DNA from 2 places in the Nonomuraea sp. NPDC050022 genome. Region 1 is predicted to be linked to the other one. Evidence: riboswitches for the same ligand, from Rfam matches in the RefSeq annotation. Region 1 holds a riboswitch; the other holds the start of a gene.
What was found. A riboswitch is a leader RNA that binds a small molecule or an ion and turns the genes downstream of it on or off. The one in region 1 is predicted to bind thiamine pyrophosphate.

Region 1 (4,591 bases):
AGACGCCGCAGCGACCCGTGGATGGATTCGGTGATGTGCTTGCGGGACAGGCCGCGGTCGTTCGGCCCGGGGCCCGTCGGCCAGTAGACCTTGGTGAAGATCTCCAGCGATTCCCTGCGTACGCCCTTCAGGGCCCGGCCGAGCACCGACTCGGCCTTGGTGCCGGCGTAGACATCGGCGGTGTCGAACGTCGTGATGCCCTCGTCGAGCGCCGCCTGCACGCACTGCTTGGCGGCGTCCTCCTCGACCTGGGAGCCATGGGTGAGCCAGTTGCCGTAGCTGATCTCGCTGACCTTGAGACCGCTGCGACCGAGGGTACGGAATTCCATAGATCCGACCTTAGGCCCGTCTCATGCGGTGATCTAAACCGGGATGGGGTGCGGTCTGCCCGCCGGGGCGCTCATCGACCGGGCGCGCTGACGGGGCTTGGCGGTCCTCGACGACTGCGCGGCTCGGCACCGCTCGTGGGCGGGGGCGGCCTGATACCACCAAGCTTGACCTCTCCAAGGATGGTCGGACGGACACGTTCGGCGGCACCGACCTGGACCAGGCCGAACGGATGCCGTTGGGCGAGCGCGAGCGGCGCGGCGGGCGGACGATCCATGGCCGTGCTGCCGGAGCCGCAAAGTCTGGTGGTTCGCGAGCCCCTGGCCAAGGGATCGTCCGGGTTGGCCGCGCCGCCGATGGACCAGGCACGTGCCCGGCCGATCGACCTGCTGGATCGGACGCCGGGTGTCATCCGGCGGCTCGCCGTCTATTGCTTGAGATCGTCCTTGGTGACGACGTCCGAGCACTTGAAGCCCGCTTTGTCGGCCGCGGCCTTGTCGGTCTGCCGGATGCTCTCCAGGTCGAGCGAGCCGTCGGCGTAGGCTCGCAGGTCCTTCTTGTTGCTGTACTTCACCAGGACGTCGGCCATGCACGACACGAACTTCGTCACGGCCGCCGGCTTGTACGGCAGCTCCTTTATCTCCCGCGATTTGCGCAGCTGATCCATGACGCCGGTTTTGACGCCGCTTTCACCGGCGGGGGCGGCTGTTTTTCCCGTCGCCTTCTGGTTCGTGTCCGCGGCTTCAGGAGCGGTGGTTCCCGTGGCGATGGTTTCGCCGCTGCCGCTGCCGCTGCCGCATGAGGTCAGCGTCAGAACCAAGAACGCCGCCGCCATTGCCGGGGCGAGAGTATAGCCGGTGCGTAAAATGCGCATGAAAATCCTCCTTGCTGTGAGCCGTGCGGCCACAGGGAGTCGATCCTAGTGATTCGGCGCATGCCGAGAAGAGGCGATGCGGGGACGTTTAGAGCCCGGTCGAATGATACAGGCCGACGCGCTTCCGGATTGCCCGACGGCCGATACTCGAGGCGACACGTCCAGACTTCTCAAATGAAACTCTTCCAGGCTTCTCAAATGAAACTCTGTACCAGGCGCGGCGCGCATTACGGTCGAGCCGGTCTAAGGCACCAAGAGAGAAACTCAGACCTGGTTCGGGTTCGGCGACGAGCTCAATCGTCCGCTCGGAATTCATCGAATTCTTCGAGGCGCTGGCGATTCCCGCTCGGCACGCGGCCGGAACGAAGGTGCTCGGGCCGTTGATCGACCGCGAGAATCCCCAACAGGTTCGTCTGGACGCGTGCCTTCGCCTCGCTGGGGAACGTGGCCGGATGAAGACCGCCTTCTCTTCGGCGTCGCTGTGGACCGACCATATGGAGGCGGCCTGCTCCTGGTGCGGCACGTACCGTACGTCCGGCCGGTCGATGCCCATCCCGAACGCGTACGTCACGATCGCGACGTCCGCCCCCTCGCGGGCCCATGGCGGACCGCCGTCCGCGACCATGACCTCTGTTACCCTGATCTGCGACGCGGGGTGCCCGGCAGGTCGGGCTGAGATCACACCCGTAGAACCTGATCTAGTTCGCACTAGCGAAGGGACGTCCGGGTGGCTCCCGTTTCCAAGATGCTTTCCGTCGTCGGCACCGACTCGAGCGCGGACGGTCAGGGATATCTGAACGGCGCGCCGCGGGCCGCGGGCGTTTCCAGGTCGGGGGAGACGGCCCCGTCCACCATTTCCACGCACTCTGGTGAGTGAGGGTATGTTCTGCGATGAAATCTGGACGCGCGCGGCCAAGCTGCTCGACGCGATCCGTAACCATCCGTTCAACAACGCGCTGGGGGACGGCGGTCTCGACCGGGAGCGTTTCGCCTTCTATCTCGTTCAGGACGGCCGTTATCTGGCGGCGTACGCGAAAACGCTGGCGACGGCGGCGGCCCGGGCGGACGATTCCTCCGACGCCGCGTTCTTCGCCCAGTCCGCCCATACGGCGCTGACGGTCGAACGGGCCCTGCACGGCCGTTATCTCGGCGAATTCGGCCTGGACGCCGGGGAGATGGCGGCCATTCCCACCTCGCCCACCTGCCTGGCGTACGCGTCCTACCTTCAGGCCACCGCGCTCACCGCGCCACTACCCGTGCTCGCCGCCGCCGTGCTGCCGTGTTTCTGGGTGTACCAGGACGTCGGCACGGCACTGCTGGCGCGTACGGAGGGGCGGCGCGACCATCCGTACCACGCGTGGATCGCCACCTATTCCGACCCCGCCTTCGCCGTCTCCGCCGAACAGGCGAAGGCCATCACCGACCGGCAGGCCGCCCAGTCCGGCCCCGCCATCCGCGAAGCCATGGCGGAGGCGTTCCTCCGGGCGGCCGAATACGAGTGGATGTTCTGGGACAGCGCGTGGCGCCTCGAAGCCTGGCCCACCCGCCAATGGCTGTGAACGAGCCCCTGTCGGTCGTCGAAAGAATCGAAAGAGACGTGGTACGGCGCCCGCCCGTGACAGATCGGCGCCCCCACCTGGCGCCGCGACAGCTCTTTCCGCTGGTGGCCGTGAACTCACTCCAGGAGGCCCGGCTTCACGGTGAACACCTGTACGGCGACCGTCTCATAAGGTAGGAACTGCGCGATGATCTTACCGAGGGTCATTTCGGTGGGATCGCTTGTCGGGCTGCGGTCGGCGAGGGAGTAGATCATCGGCCCTTCCTTGGCGGGGCCGGTCGAGGCGGTGCCCGAGACGATTACGGTGTGGAACGCGTCGGCGGAGGCGCCGATCATGACGATGACGTCGCCCGCCACGGTACGCAGGCCGGCGAGCTCGTCCACCGGCACGCGGTCCTTCGACACCGGGTCGCACAGAAAGCCCGCCCACGCCTCCGACCCGCCGTCGTACTTGGTCGAAGACCGGTTCCGCATGCCCAGCAGGAACGTCTTCTCGCTGATGTGCGCGGCCCTGAGCAGGGCATAGGGCAGGAGTTCGAAGCACATCAACTCGATGGGCGCCGCGATGTGATCCGGAACTCCCGTGCCGGTACGCCAGGAGCTTCCGCTGCCCCAGGTGATGGCCTCTATCCCCATCAGGCCCTTGACCGCGAGCGCGCACTTCGCCCCGGTCGTCCCGCGGCTGTCCGACGACGATGTGGAGCCGGTGCTCTCGGGCGGACGATCTGTCATGGGATATCCCCCCTTCATCCTGCACGACAGCCTTACTCCGCCATGAGGGGCTGAACACCCCGCGAGCGTGTCCGCAGCCGGCCTTGGGCGGCCGGCGGCCCACGGTCACGCGAGGAGTGCCGCGCTGGGAGAAGCCGGAGCGAAACGGCGCGAAAGCCGGAGCGAAACGGCGCGAAAGCCGGAGCGAACCGCGTTACTTCTTGGGTGGCACCGGCTTGCCGCCCGGCAGGACCGCGGGCGGCGGGAAACGCAGCTTGCGGATCTGCAGAGCCCGCATCGCGGCATAGAAGCCGACGCCGCGCAGGTTCTCCTTGGGATACTTCTCCGCCACCAGCTTCTTGATCCGCCAGGCCACGAAGATCGAGGTGAAGAGCACACCGATCATCATGATCGGCCAGCCGATCGTGATCACGTAGCCGAGCACCAGCGGACGGATGTCTGCGGGCCATGGGATCCACGTCGCCAGCAGGATCACCAGCGAGAACGGCAGGAAGTATTGGCTCGGCAGCCGCCGCGAGTCGACCCAGTCGCGCGCGAACTTGCGCGCCGGGCCCTTGTCGCGGGCCGGGAAATAGCGTTCGTCGCCCGCGAGCATGCCCTTGCGGGCCCGCTCGCGCTCGACAGTCTGCTTGGCGCGGGCCTGTCGATAGGCCTCTTTGCGGTCCTTGGGCGCGGTGACCGGCTGGCGCCGTCTGCCTTCCGCGTCCCGGCGCTTGGGTGTGGGACGACCCTTGCCCTGGGGCTTAGGATCGTCAATGGGGACGGGGGTGTCGTCCACGGAGGTTTGGGAACGGCGTCGCAACACGACGTCAACCCTACCTGGATGGCAACTTAGTGACGCCCCCGTGCGTTATGCGTAGGGTAATCCCAAGGCGGCTGCGCTGCACTGGGTGAACACCAGCACGACCTAAGAAGGGGACGGCCGACGCGCATGAGCGTGATGAAGAGACTTTCGATGATCTTCAAGTCCAAGGCCAACAAGGCCCTGGACAAAATGGAGGATCCGCGCGAGACCCTCGACTATTCCTACCAGCGGCAACTGGAGTTGCTGCAGAAGGTACGCCGGGGCGTGGCGGACGTCGCCACCTCGCGCAAGCGGG
Region 2 (4,591 bases), 100 kb from region 1:
GCGTGCCAAGGTGGACGCCGCGCTGCGGACGTTCGTCCGACGGCAGTTGCCCGTCCCCGGCGACACCGAGCTCGAGCCGCTCCGCTCGGCCGCCGAAGACCTGCTGTCCGGCGGCAAGCGGCTGCGCCCGGCCTTCTGCTACTGGGGATGGCGGGGCGCGGGCGGCACCGACGTGCCCGGGATCTTCACCGCCGCCGCCTCGCTGGAGCTGCTCCAGGCCAGCGCGCTGGTGCACGACGACGTGATGGACAAGAGCGACCTGCGCAGGGGCATGCCGTCCGCGCACCGCCGCTTCGAGGCCATCCACGAGAAGTCGGGCTGGCACGGCTCGGCGGAGCAGTTCGGCGAGGGCGCGGCGATCCTGCTGGGCAACCTGCTGCTGATCTGGTCCGGCGAGATGTGGCGCAGCAGCGGCCTGCCGCCCGAGTCCCTGTCGGCGGCCCAGCCGGTGCACGACCACATGCGCACCGAGCTGATGTGTGGCCAATATCTCGACCTGCTGGAGCAGGCGCACGGCGAGAACACCTTCGAGTCCGCCCTGCGTGTCGCTCTCTACAAGAGCGGCAAATACTCCGTCGAACAACCGCTCCGCCTCGGCCTGGTGCTCGCCGCCGGCCGCCTGGAGCCGTGGATGGACGAGCTCTGCATGGAGTACGGCCGGCGGGTCGGCATCGCCTTCCAGCTGCGCGACGACATCCTGGGCGTGTTCGGCGACCCGGCGCAGACCGGCAAACCGGCGGGCGACGACCTGCGCGAGGGCAAGCGGACGATGCTCGTCGCCCGGACGCTGGCCGCGGCCGCACCCGGCGACGCCGAGACCGTGCGCGCCCTGCTCGGCGACCCCGGACTCGACGAGGACGGGGTGGCCGTGCTGCGGGGCATCATCGAGGGCACCGGGGCGCTGCGCCAGTGCGAGGACATGATCGGCGACTACCTCGGCGAGGCGCTGACGTTCCTCGGCAAGGCGCCCATCACACCGGAGGCCCGCGCGGCCCTGTCCGACCTGGCCGTGGCCGCCACCTCACGCACGACCTGAGTCACCACACTGCCCCTCAGGCACGCCTGAGAGGCCGCGCGTACGCACCGCCGCCTCACGCATGAGCTGAGTGCGGCGGGCGCCAGGCGGCGCTCGCGCGCGTCTGTCAGCCGGCCAGGCGCTTGGCGAACTCCGCTGCCGCGGCGCCCGGATCGTCGGCCTCCGTGATGGCGCGTACCACCACGACCCGTTCGACCCCGTACGACCGGACCTGGTCGAGATTGCCCAGGTCGATGCCGCCGATGCCGAACCACGGCCGCCCGGTGCCGAGCGAGGCCGCGTGCCGGAGCAGCGATGGCCCCGGCGCGTGGCGGCCCGGCTTGGTCGGCGTCGGCCAGACGGGACCGCAGCAGAAGTAGTCGACGCCCTCCTCCACAGCCGCGGCGGACGCCTCGGCGATGGAGTGGGTGGACCGTCCGATGAAGACGTCGTCGCCGAGTATCTCTCGCGCGACCTTCACCGGAAGATCGTCCTGCCCCAGGTGGAGCACGTCGGGCCGGGCGGCGTAGGCGATGTCGGCCCGGTCGTTGACCGCCAGCAGCCGGCCGTGCCGGTCGCAGGCGTCGCGGAAGACCTCAAGGAGCGCGAGCTCTTCGCGCGCCTCCAGGCCCTTCTCCCGCAACTGGACGATGTCCACGCCCGCGGCCAGCACCGCGTCGAGGAATTCGGCCAGGTCACCGCGTTCGCGACGGCCGTCCGTGCAGAGGTAGAGACGGGCGTCAGAAAGCGAGAGCTTGGGCACGCCGCTTGACCTCGGTATGGCGACCGGCCCTGATGGCGTCGACGGGCGAGCCGGGCAGGGAGTCGTCGGGAGTGAAGAGCCAGCGCAGCGACTCGATGTCGTCGTAACCGGAGTCGCGCAGCACGGAGAGTGTGCCGGGCAGACCCTTCATCACGTCCTTTCCGTCAAGGAACACCGCGGGCACTTGTGGCCCACCACCACCCCGGCGCACACCGAGCAGTTTCCGATCCTTGAGGAGTTGCTTGGCCCGCCCTATCGAAAGGTCTAGGCGCGCGGCCACTTCGGGGAGAGTGAGCCACTCGGCGACGAGTTGGTCGGTCTCCCGGTCGATCTGCGCAACAGAAAGCGTCACGAAACCACAACTACCACATGGCGTGCTTGCTCAAACAACACAGTCCCGTAGGGAGAGGTCGGGATCTACCAGGCGTTCGGCGTCTACGCGGTGTCCGGCTTCGATGATTCTGCGGCCCTGGACGAGGTCTCGGGGCCGGTCCACGGCGAGTACCGCGGCCAGGGTGTCGTCCGAGGTGAGCCAGCAGGCCGACCATTTTCCGCCGAGTTCGCCTCGGTAGAGGAGACGATCTCCGGCCGGGTGGTGGCCCGCGTACTGGACCATGTGGCCGAACTGCTCGGACCAGAAATAGGGCACCGGGTCGTAGGCGGCCTCGACACCCAGCAGCGTGGCGGCGGCCACCTCGGGCGAGTTGAGCGCGGCGTCCCAGTGCTCGACCCTCAGCCTGGTCTCGAACCGGCGCGACCACCAGGCGGCGCAGTCGCCCACGGCCACGACGTTCGGCAGGGAGGTGCGCAGGTGTTCGTCGGTGACGACGCCGTTGTCCAGGTCGACGCCGGAGCCCGCGAGCCAGCCGACGGTCGGGCGCACTCCGACGCCGGTGACGACCACGTGCGCCTCGATGAGGCTTCCGTCCGCGAGTGTGACGCCGCCGTCGTCCACGGAGCCGACCAGGGTGTTCAGCCGCAGGTCGATGCCCTCGTACCAGCCCTGGGTGCGGGCGCCGATCTCAGGGCCGACCGCCTGGGCGAGCGGGGCGGGGCCCGCCTCGATCACGGTCACCTCGCAGCCGGCTCGGCGGGCGGCGGTGGCCACCTCGGCGCCGATCCAACCGGCGCCGATGATCACCACGTGGGCGCCCTTGACGAGCCGGGCGCGCAGCTCAAGCGCGTCGTCGAGGGTGCGCAGCACATGCTGACGGCCGTCGCCGGGCAGCGTGATCGGCTCGGCGCCGGTGGCGATCACCAGGCCGTCGTAGCCGAGCTCGCCCTCGGTGGTCTCCACGACGCCGGGACGCAGCGCCTTGGCCGAGACGCCCGGCCAGAAGTCCACCTCCAGCACGGCGAGGTCGGCGTCGACGAAGCTGGAGTCGCTGCTGCCGGACAGGACCGCCTTCGACAAGGGTGGCCGGTCGTACGGCCGGTGCCGCTCTTGCCCGATCAGCGTGATCCTGCCGTCGAACCCTTTCGCGCGCAGCGCCTCGACACTCCGTACACCGGCCAGACCGGCGCCTGCCACCACCACATGATTCACGTTCAAGACCATAACGGGGCCCGTGCCGGGACGTCGCGCCGAGGCCGTAGGGTGGAGACGTAAGACGCGCGGGAGTCCGGCCGTTACCGGGCTGAGAGGAAGGCTGCACCGGGCCTTCGACCGCAAGACACCTGATCCGGATCATGCCGGCGAAGGGAGCGGACGTGGACATCGTCGTAGGCGGCGGGATCATCGGGCTGTCCATCGCCTGGCGCCTGTCCCGCTCGGGGCGGCCGGTCACCGTGGTCGATCCGGCTCCGGCCACTGGGGCCTCGCACGCGGCGGCGGGCATGCTGGCGCCGGTGAGCGAGGTCACCTACACGGAGGAGCCGCTGCTCCGACTGGGCCTCGCCGCACTGCGCCGCTGGCCGTCCTTCGCCTCCGAACTCGCCACCGACGCCGGCCTCGACGCCGGTACGAAACCCGCCGCCAACCGCCTTGACGAGGCCGGGGCGTCTGAAGCGGTCGTGAGCGGGCTCAGTGAGGCCGCGCGGGCCGGGCTGGACTTCCGGGTCGACGGGACGCTGGCCGTGGCGTTCGGGGCCGACGATCTGGCGGCGCTCGGTGAGCTGGCCGCGTTCATGGAGAAGCTGGGGCTACCGGTCGAGCGGCTGACCGGGCGCGAGTGCCGTCGGCTGGAGCCCATGCTGGCGCCGTCCGTACGCGGTGGGCTGCTGGCCCGTGGAGACGCCTGGGTGGACCCGCGCCGGGTCACCGCCGCGCTCCTGGCCGCACTCGACCGCCTGGGCGTCCCCCTCGTCCGGGCTCGCGTCAGCGAACTGCTCCAGGACGGCGACGTCCAGGACGATGACAAGGTGGTGGGCGTACGCCTCGCACCCCCGGACCAGAGCCGCCCGCAGGCGGACATTCCCGATGAGATCCGGGGCGAGCGGGTCGTGCTGGCGGCCGGGGCGTGGAGTGCCGGGCTGGTCGATGTCCCGGTACGGCCGGTCAAGGGGCAGATCATGCGGCTGCGTTCCCCCCAGCCCCTGCTCGGCAGGTGCGTACGCGGGACGGTCCACGGGAAATCCGTGTACCTGGTGCCGAGGGGTGACGGTGAGCTGGTGGTCGGGGCGACCCAGGAGGAGCTGGGGTTCGACACGAGGGTGACGGCGGGCGGACTGTACGAGCTGCTGCGGGACGCCCACGAGCTGGTGCCGGGCGTCACCGAGCTGGAGATCGTCGACGTGGTGGCGGGGCTGCGGCCGGGCACACCGGACAACGTCCCGCTCATCGGGCCCAGCGGGACGCCAGGGCTGGTGCTGGC

Region 2: it holds a riboswitch for thiamine pyrophosphate, as region 1 does, so the genes downstream of both, ACIBO2_RS07690 (FAD-dependent oxidoreductase) here and ACIBO2_RS08195 (TenA family protein) in region 1, are expected to answer to the same signal.

The regions. Positions count from the first base shown of each region.
Region 1 is NZ_JBITKE010000002.1:363,111-367,701, reverse strand. Features, by position in the region: gene ACIBO2_RS08205 (aldo/keto reductase family protein) at 1-329, opposite strand, end outside; gene ACIBO2_RS08200 (hypothetical protein) at 755-1,201, opposite strand; TPP riboswitch at 1,843-1,938, shown strand; gene ACIBO2_RS08195 (TenA family protein) at 2,083-2,760, shown strand; gene ACIBO2_RS08190 (hypothetical protein) at 2,877-3,491, opposite strand; gene ACIBO2_RS08185 (DUF3043 domain-containing protein) at 3,685-4,269, opposite strand; gene ACIBO2_RS08180 (PspA/IM30 family protein) at 4,423-4,591, shown strand, end outside.
Region 2 is NZ_JBITKE010000002.1:260,411-265,001, forward strand. Features, by position in the region: gene ACIBO2_RS07670 (polyprenyl synthetase family protein) at 1-1,036, shown strand, start outside; gene thiE (thiamine phosphate synthase) at 1,143-1,778, opposite strand; gene ACIBO2_RS07680 (Rv2175c family DNA-binding protein) at 1,756-2,130, opposite strand; gene ACIBO2_RS07685 (NAD(P)/FAD-dependent oxidoreductase) at 2,161-3,324, opposite strand; TPP riboswitch at 3,383-3,499, shown strand; gene ACIBO2_RS07690 (FAD-dependent oxidoreductase) at 3,489-4,591, shown strand, end outside.